One region of the Emergencia sp. JLR.KK010 genome, then DNA from elsewhere that is predicted to be linked to it. Evidence: riboswitches for the same ligand, from Rfam matches in the RefSeq annotation. Region 1 holds a riboswitch; the other holds the start of a gene.
The links. Region 1 has a riboswitch for glycine ahead of V1225_RS08080 (sodium:alanine symporter family protein). Riboswitches for the same ligand answer to the same signal wherever they lie in the genome.
Positions count from the first base shown of each region.

Region 2: it holds a riboswitch for glycine, as region 1 does, so the genes downstream of both, V1225_RS00290 (TRIC cation channel family protein) here and V1225_RS08080 (sodium:alanine symporter family protein) in region 1, are expected to answer to the same signal.

Region 1 covers NZ_CP143550.1:1,685,434-1,688,851, reverse strand. The annotation lists gene murC (UDP-N-acetylmuramate--L-alanine ligase) at 1-1,193, opposite strand, end outside; glycine riboswitch at 1,625-1,727, shown strand; gene V1225_RS08080 (sodium:alanine symporter family protein) at 1,822-3,234, shown strand; gene spoVG (septation regulator SpoVG) at 3,394-3,418, shown strand, end outside.
Region 2 covers NZ_CP143550.1:72,623-76,040, reverse strand. The annotation lists gene V1225_RS00305 (dynamin family protein) at 1-138, shown strand, start outside; tRNA gene V1225_RS00300 (tRNA-Ala) at 166-241, shown strand; gene V1225_RS00295 (hypothetical protein) at 440-856, shown strand; glycine riboswitch at 970-1,059, shown strand; gene V1225_RS00290 (TRIC cation channel family protein) at 1,199-1,846, shown strand; gene V1225_RS00285 (PfkB family carbohydrate kinase) at 1,899-2,810, opposite strand; gene V1225_RS00280 (4Fe-4S binding protein) at 2,856-3,418, opposite strand, start outside.

The DNA.
Region 1 (3,418 bases):
TTATAGATATCCTTTTCTCTCGCCGCATAAATATCTGCAAGCAACAAAACATCCGCCTCTTCGAAGGAGGCAGCAAAATCATTGAACAAAGCTAATGTTCTCGTATATGTGTGAGGCTGAAATAAGCACCACAGCTTATTGTGCGGGATATTATGAGCCGCAGCCAAAGTTGCCTTAATTTCCGTCGGATGGTGCGCATAATCGTCTACCAGTTTAACACCATTTTCTGTGGTGCCAACAATATCAAAGCGCCTTTGAGTTCCCTTAAATGCGCCCAAGGTTTCTATAATGATTTTTGAATCCACCCCCAACTGATGGCAGCAGGCAAAAGCCCCCACCGCATTGAGAATATTGTGTTCACCCGGTACTCTCAGCTTCACTGTACCTAAATTTTCGCCCTGATAATTTACATTAAAAACAGGCATGCCTTCACTGTCAAAAGACACGTCTGCAATATGATAGGTGCAGCTTTCGTTATAACCATAGGTGATGGCACCAGGGATGTCCTTGATAATTTTGCTGACAAAAGGATTTGCATCATATGCAATTATTTTTCCATCTTCCGGCACTGCCTTAGCAAATCGGTCAAAGGAATTTACGATATGGTCGATATCCTTAAAGTAATCCAAATGATCCGAGTCGATATTCAAAATGACTTCGATTTTAGGACGAAGTTCCAAAAAACTATCTCTATATTCACACGCTTCTGTTACAAAGTACTGACTCGCTCCAACCTTTACATTTCCGCCAATCTCAGCCAGATTGCCACCAACTAAGATGGTCGGATCCAGCTTGGCACTGTTTAAAATTAAAGAAACCATAGAAGTGGTTGTAGTCTTGCCGTGGGTCCCGCTAATCGCGATACTGTTTGCAAAATCATCCATTAAAGTCCCCAAAACCTCTGCTCTGCCTGCCAGCGGAATATTCTTTTCTCTAGCTCTGACAATCTCCGGATTCTCTTCCGCTATGGCTGCAGAATACACAATCAGGTCTGCATTTTCTACATTCGATTCTCTATGGCCTATATAAATTTCTGCACCTTTTCTTTTTAAATTCTCGGTTAAATCTGACGCCTTCATATCTGAGCCAGAAACATGATAGCCTCTCGCCAGTAAAATCTCTGCAATGGCAGAAAGTCCTACACCTCCAATTCCAATACAGTGTATATTTTTATAATCACTCAGCTGAATCATTGCCTATTCCTCCAAATTTAATCTATATTTACTCTATTCTCATAGTTTGACTCTTGTTTCCAAAATTATGTGAATGACCTTACGAAGCGCCGTAAAAATTATTCTGGAATCATTATATCGCGACTATTCCGCTTTCCCTCTTGAATCGAAAGGAGCGATTCAATGATTCCTACCTTGTGAAGCGCCGTAAAAATTATTCTGGAATCATTATAACATATTCCGCTCAAAAATGTTTACCATTTGACAAAAAAGTTGAAGAATATAGCTGTAAACTTTTTCGAGATTATTTCTTTCTAAAACTTATTACTACAATAAAGGCGCGAAAGTATCCTTGTACAAAAAATTCCTTGCCAAACTTAAATTTGTATGATAGACTCTAGTACGTTAGTTTACATGTCGACTGGCAAAGATATTCTGCCGGTCTGAAAGAAAACTATCTCTCTGGAGAGAACCGAAAGGTCGCCGAAGGTTTAAGCGGGCAGGTCTAAGCAGCCTATCCGTGATATCTCAGGCAAAGAGGACAGAGCCAATAGTTCAATCTAAATAGCTTATGTCATCCCTCCAGAGCCGAATTTGCTAAATTCGGCTTTTGTTTTGCTTTAGATTATCAAAAAGAGGAGATGAAACAATGAATTTCACAGAATTAATCAAGAGCATAGACGATTTCGTCTGGGGCATTCCCCTCATCGTGCTCATCATGGGTACCGGTATTCTTTTGACTTGCCGTGTTAAGCTTTTGCAAATCAGAAAACTGGGAAAGGCCTTAAAGTTTATGGTCAGCAATGAAGAAGGTGGTGAAGGTGAAGTTACCAGCTTCGGCGCATTTTGCACTGCTATGGCAGCCACCATCGGTACAGGAAACATCGTAGGTGTTGCCACTGCCGTTGTTGCAGGCGGTCCCGGCGCTCTGTTCTGGATGATTGTTGCAGCTTTCTTCGGTATGGCAACTAAGTATTCCGAAGGTGTGCTCGCTATCAAGTACAGAACCATCGACGCAGAGGGACATGCCCTGGGTGGTCCTTTCTACTACATCGAAAAAGGTATGGGCACAAGCTGGAAGTGGCTTGCAAAGCTGTTTGCGATTTTCGGAATCGGCGCAGGACTTCTCGGAATCGGTACGATTACACAAGTAAACGGGATTGCCTCCGCTGTAAAGAACTTTGCGGATCCTAACGGTCAGCATACCATAACGCTTTTGGGAGCGGAATACTCTATTGCAGTAGTTGCAACAGCTATCATCGTTGCAGTTGCAACAGCATTAGTTGTAATTGGAGGTATCCAGCGTATTTCCAGCGTTACCACCATTATCGTCCCATTTATGGCAATCACTTACGTTGTCGTATGTCTTGCTATTATTCTTTATAATATTAAAGCGTTCCCTGCCGCCATCGTCACTATCGTACAGTCCGCATTCGGCTTAAAAGCTGTCGCAGGCGGCGCTCTTGGAGCTATGATGGTAGCCGTTCAAAAAGGTGTTGCAAGAGGAATTTTTTCTAATGAGGCAGGCCTTGGCAGCGCACCAATTGCAGCTGCAGCAGCACAGACAAAGACCAGTGTAAGACAGGGATTGATTTCTATGACAGGTACTTTCATTGATACTATCATCATCTGTACCATGACAGGAACTACCCTGATTATTACAGGAGCAACTGAGCAGGGCCTTGAAGGTGCAGAATGTACTGCGTATGCTTTCGGCAAAGGGCTCCCTTGGAGTCAGAGCACAGGTGCGTTCATTCTAATGATGTGTCTCTCATTCTTTGCATTCACAACAATTCTTGGCTGGGACTATTATTCAGAAAGATGTCTGGAATACCTGGCAGGCAAGAAAAAAAGTATTCTTATGACTTACAAATGGCTGTACATTTTTGCAGTGCTAATTGGACCATTCCTGACCGTTGAAGCAGTATGGACCATCGCTGATATTTTCAACGGACTAATGGCAATTCCGAACCTGATTGCACTGGTTGCCCTTAGCGGCGTTGTTGCTAGAGAAACCAAAGACTTCTTTGAAAAAGAGGCACACCTTAAGCTAGGAGCCTAGGACCTCTACGCAAAATTGAATATCGACTTTTAATCAAATCATCCTAAAACAACCTGAAAGAATCAGATATTTTAGTTATTAAATATTGCCACACACTGGAAAATGTTATATAATAATAGTGCCTTTATGGGCACCATACGGCAAGAAAGGTGGTCAATTATGAACATAACTGATGTAAGAATCC
Region 2 (3,418 bases), 1.5 Mb from region 1:
ACGCTATGCAATGATTTGAATACAACTTTGAGTGACATTTTGCTTTATAGGGAAGAAAATGCTTATGCAGTTGTGCGCAGAATCAATGCGATTAACAGACTAGGTCGGAGTTTGCGCAGAATCAGAGAGGAATTATAAGAATTAAGGGAGATATCTCCCTTTTATGGGCCCGTAGCTCAGCTGGGAGAGCGCTGCGTTCGCAACGCAGAGGCCGTGGGTTCAATCCCCATCGGGTCCACCATAGAAGATTGAATTACGTCGGAGACAAGCGCTTCGGCGTTTTATATACATTGTGAGATGAATTGGGGGTCATAGAAATTCTGTAAAAGGGTGCAAACATTTTCAGAAAATCTTGGGAATTGTAGAGTAACCGTCTTTATGCTATAATAAAAATCCAACGTAAGACTTAGTTGCATGACAGGAGAAGGGAAGCATTATAATGACAGAAGAAACTAGAATGATTTTGGACAAATTAGAGAGGATGGAAGAGAAATTAAACAGTCTTGATAATAAAGTGACATATCTCGACGAGAAGGTATCGTGTCTTGACGAGAAGGTGACGTGCCTTGACGAGAAGGTGACGTGCCTCGACGAGAAGGTATCGGACCTTGACGAAAAGGTGACGTGTCTCGACACAAGAGTTTCGGAGATGGACGAAAGATTTACTAAGGATATCCGAGAGATTAAAATCACATTGGAAAGCGAAGTAAACAGAAATATAGCAGTTATAGCAGAGGGGCATTTGAGCTTGGATAGAAAACTCGATGAAGCTTTGAAAGTAAACCAGGAAAGAGAAATGCTGCTTCTTCGTGTAAATCGTTTGGAAACAGAACTTTTAAAGAGAAGAGAACATTAAACCAGAGATTCTGAAGACAGTGCCCTCCTTTTTACAGGCATTCGCACATATTCTGGTGAGGAAAATCCCCGTTGACAAGCATTTTTTTTATATGGTATACTTTGTTTATCTGGATGATGGAATCGGGAGAGCGCATGGGCTTAAGGCTAGCGCCGTGCCGCCGAAGGGGCAAAACTCTCAGGCAACAGGACCGTTTCCGGACAGACCTCTGGAAAGTGTAAAAAGAAACCACCGATGAAGCAACTCTGCCCGTGAAGGGGCGGAAGAATCTTTCAGGTAAAAAGACAGAGTGTAATATTCTATCTCATTTACTCATGCAAGATACGCTTGGAGGTGGTTTTTGTGTCTGCATATATTTCTTTTATTCTCGAAATTATTGGAACTGTTGCTTTTTCTGTTTCTGGCGCCATGACCGGTATTCGCAAGGGCATGGACATTTTAGGCATTTCTATCTTAGGTCTTACTACAGCAGTGGGCGGTGGTGTGATTCGCGACTTAATCTTAGGGATTACACCGCCAAAGACATTTCAGAATCCAATTTATGCTATCGTAGCGATAGGAACGGCATTAATTGTCTGCACTCCTTGGATGCAAAGGCTCTTTTCTAAAAGGCAGAATTATTATGATTTGATAATGCTTTGGATGGATTCTGTGGGTCTGGGCATTTTTACTGTTGTAGGAATCGAAACAGCTTATAGTGTTTCTACAGATTTTAGTTTGTTTCTGATGATTTTTGTCGGAGCGGTGACAGGTGTTGGGGGAGGTGTGCTCCGCGATGTTATGGCACAGGATCCGCCTTATATCTTCGTAAAGCATTTTTATGCCAGCGCTTCTCTGATTGGTGCAGTGATTTGCTCTTTGATGTGGGAGCCCTTTGGGCAGGGCGTATCAATTATCGCAGGAGTTGTCATTGTTTTGGTGCTGCGGCTTCTGGCTGCAAAGTTCAGATGGAGTCTGCCGAAACCGGGTGTCGGTACAAGCGACAGGTAATGTGGAATATAAAGGAGCTGTCTAATTGTAATCAAGACAGCTTCGCTTTTTATTACAGGATTCCGCCTGCTTTGAACTCTTCATCGGATAGGACGCCGCCTTTGTTGGATACCACCAGAGAGGAGGCAGCGTTAGCCTTTGCGATAGCATCGTACATGGAAAGTCCCATGGAAAGCCCTGCCATCACTGCGCCGCAGTGACCGTCGCCAGCACCGATGGTGTCAACGATTTTTTCGGCAGGCACCGGTGCTACGTGTACAAGACCCTCGCCGCCTGCAGTTCCATCGAAATAGTAAGCGCCGTTGGCACCGTTGGTAATGATGATGGTATTTTGCGTTTTTTTATGTAATACCGCGGCAGCATCGGAAATAGCAACACAGCCAGTATAACGACAAATTTCGTCCTCGTTTAAGTGGAGTATTGGGCGTAGTGCAAAAATTCGTTCCATTAATGCATCGTCAATGAGACAGATTCGAGGACCGGGTGCGTAGAACACCGGCAGCCCGCTGGTTTCTAGAAAATCTACGATAGTGCTACCTGTCTTATCTTCTATTTCTAGACCGCAGATGTAGGCACACTGTAGCTTTGACAGATTCAGCATGTCAAACCACTCTTTGTAAAAGAGATACTCTGCGCCATGGTCTACAATAAAGGTTCGCTCGCCGCTTTCTTCCACAAAGCAGTAGCAGCATCCATTTGCCATATCCGGCGTTGGCATAGGTGAAGCCAGTCCTTTTGAGGCCAGCTGATTGCGGACGAAATCTCCGTAAAGTCCTGTACCCACTGGAGAAAACAGTGTGTAAGGCACGCCGAAATGACGAATCATGTCCGCTACGTTGTGTGCGCAGCCGCCCAGAGACATGGATTGCGATTTAACGTGGACATCCTGTGCCGTAGTGGGTAGAAAGTCCAGATTGATGATGATATCGGCAACTGTAGAGCCGATGACTAAAATCTTTTTCACTTGCGGATAACTCCATATTAACTAAAACTTCGCTGTAACTTCGTTTTATAGTATATCACCTTCTGCAGAAATCGTCACTACCTGATATGGAAGAAATTTTCCGCTGGCAGAAATCGCACGGGAAACCGCAGTCTCAAGTCCGCCGCAGCAAGGGACCTCCATACGGAGCACTGAGACCGAGGAGATGTTGTTGCGCCGCAGGACTTCACTGAGCTTCTCGCTGTAATCTACACCATCCAGCTTTGGACAGCCAATCAGCGTTACGCGACCTGTCATAAACTGCTCGTGGAATTTTGCGTAAGCATAGGCGGTGCAGTCTGCCGCAATCAGAAGATTTGCTTTGTCAAAATATGGTGCGGAAAGAGGTGCCAACTTTATCTGTACTGGCCAGTTTGTCAGTTTTGAAGCAGCGGATTTGCTGTTGCCCGCAGAAGCACTGTCTGTATCAGTGCCGCCGCCTGCGCAATCTCCCTGACAGCTTGCCTGCAGGTTTTGCAGTTCGATTGCCAGTTTTTTTGTCATCATGTTTGCTTTCACTGCTTCCTCATCATAGGCAGCGGCTTCGCGCTCCACAAAGGTGATTGCGTTCGTTGGACATGTGGGAAGAC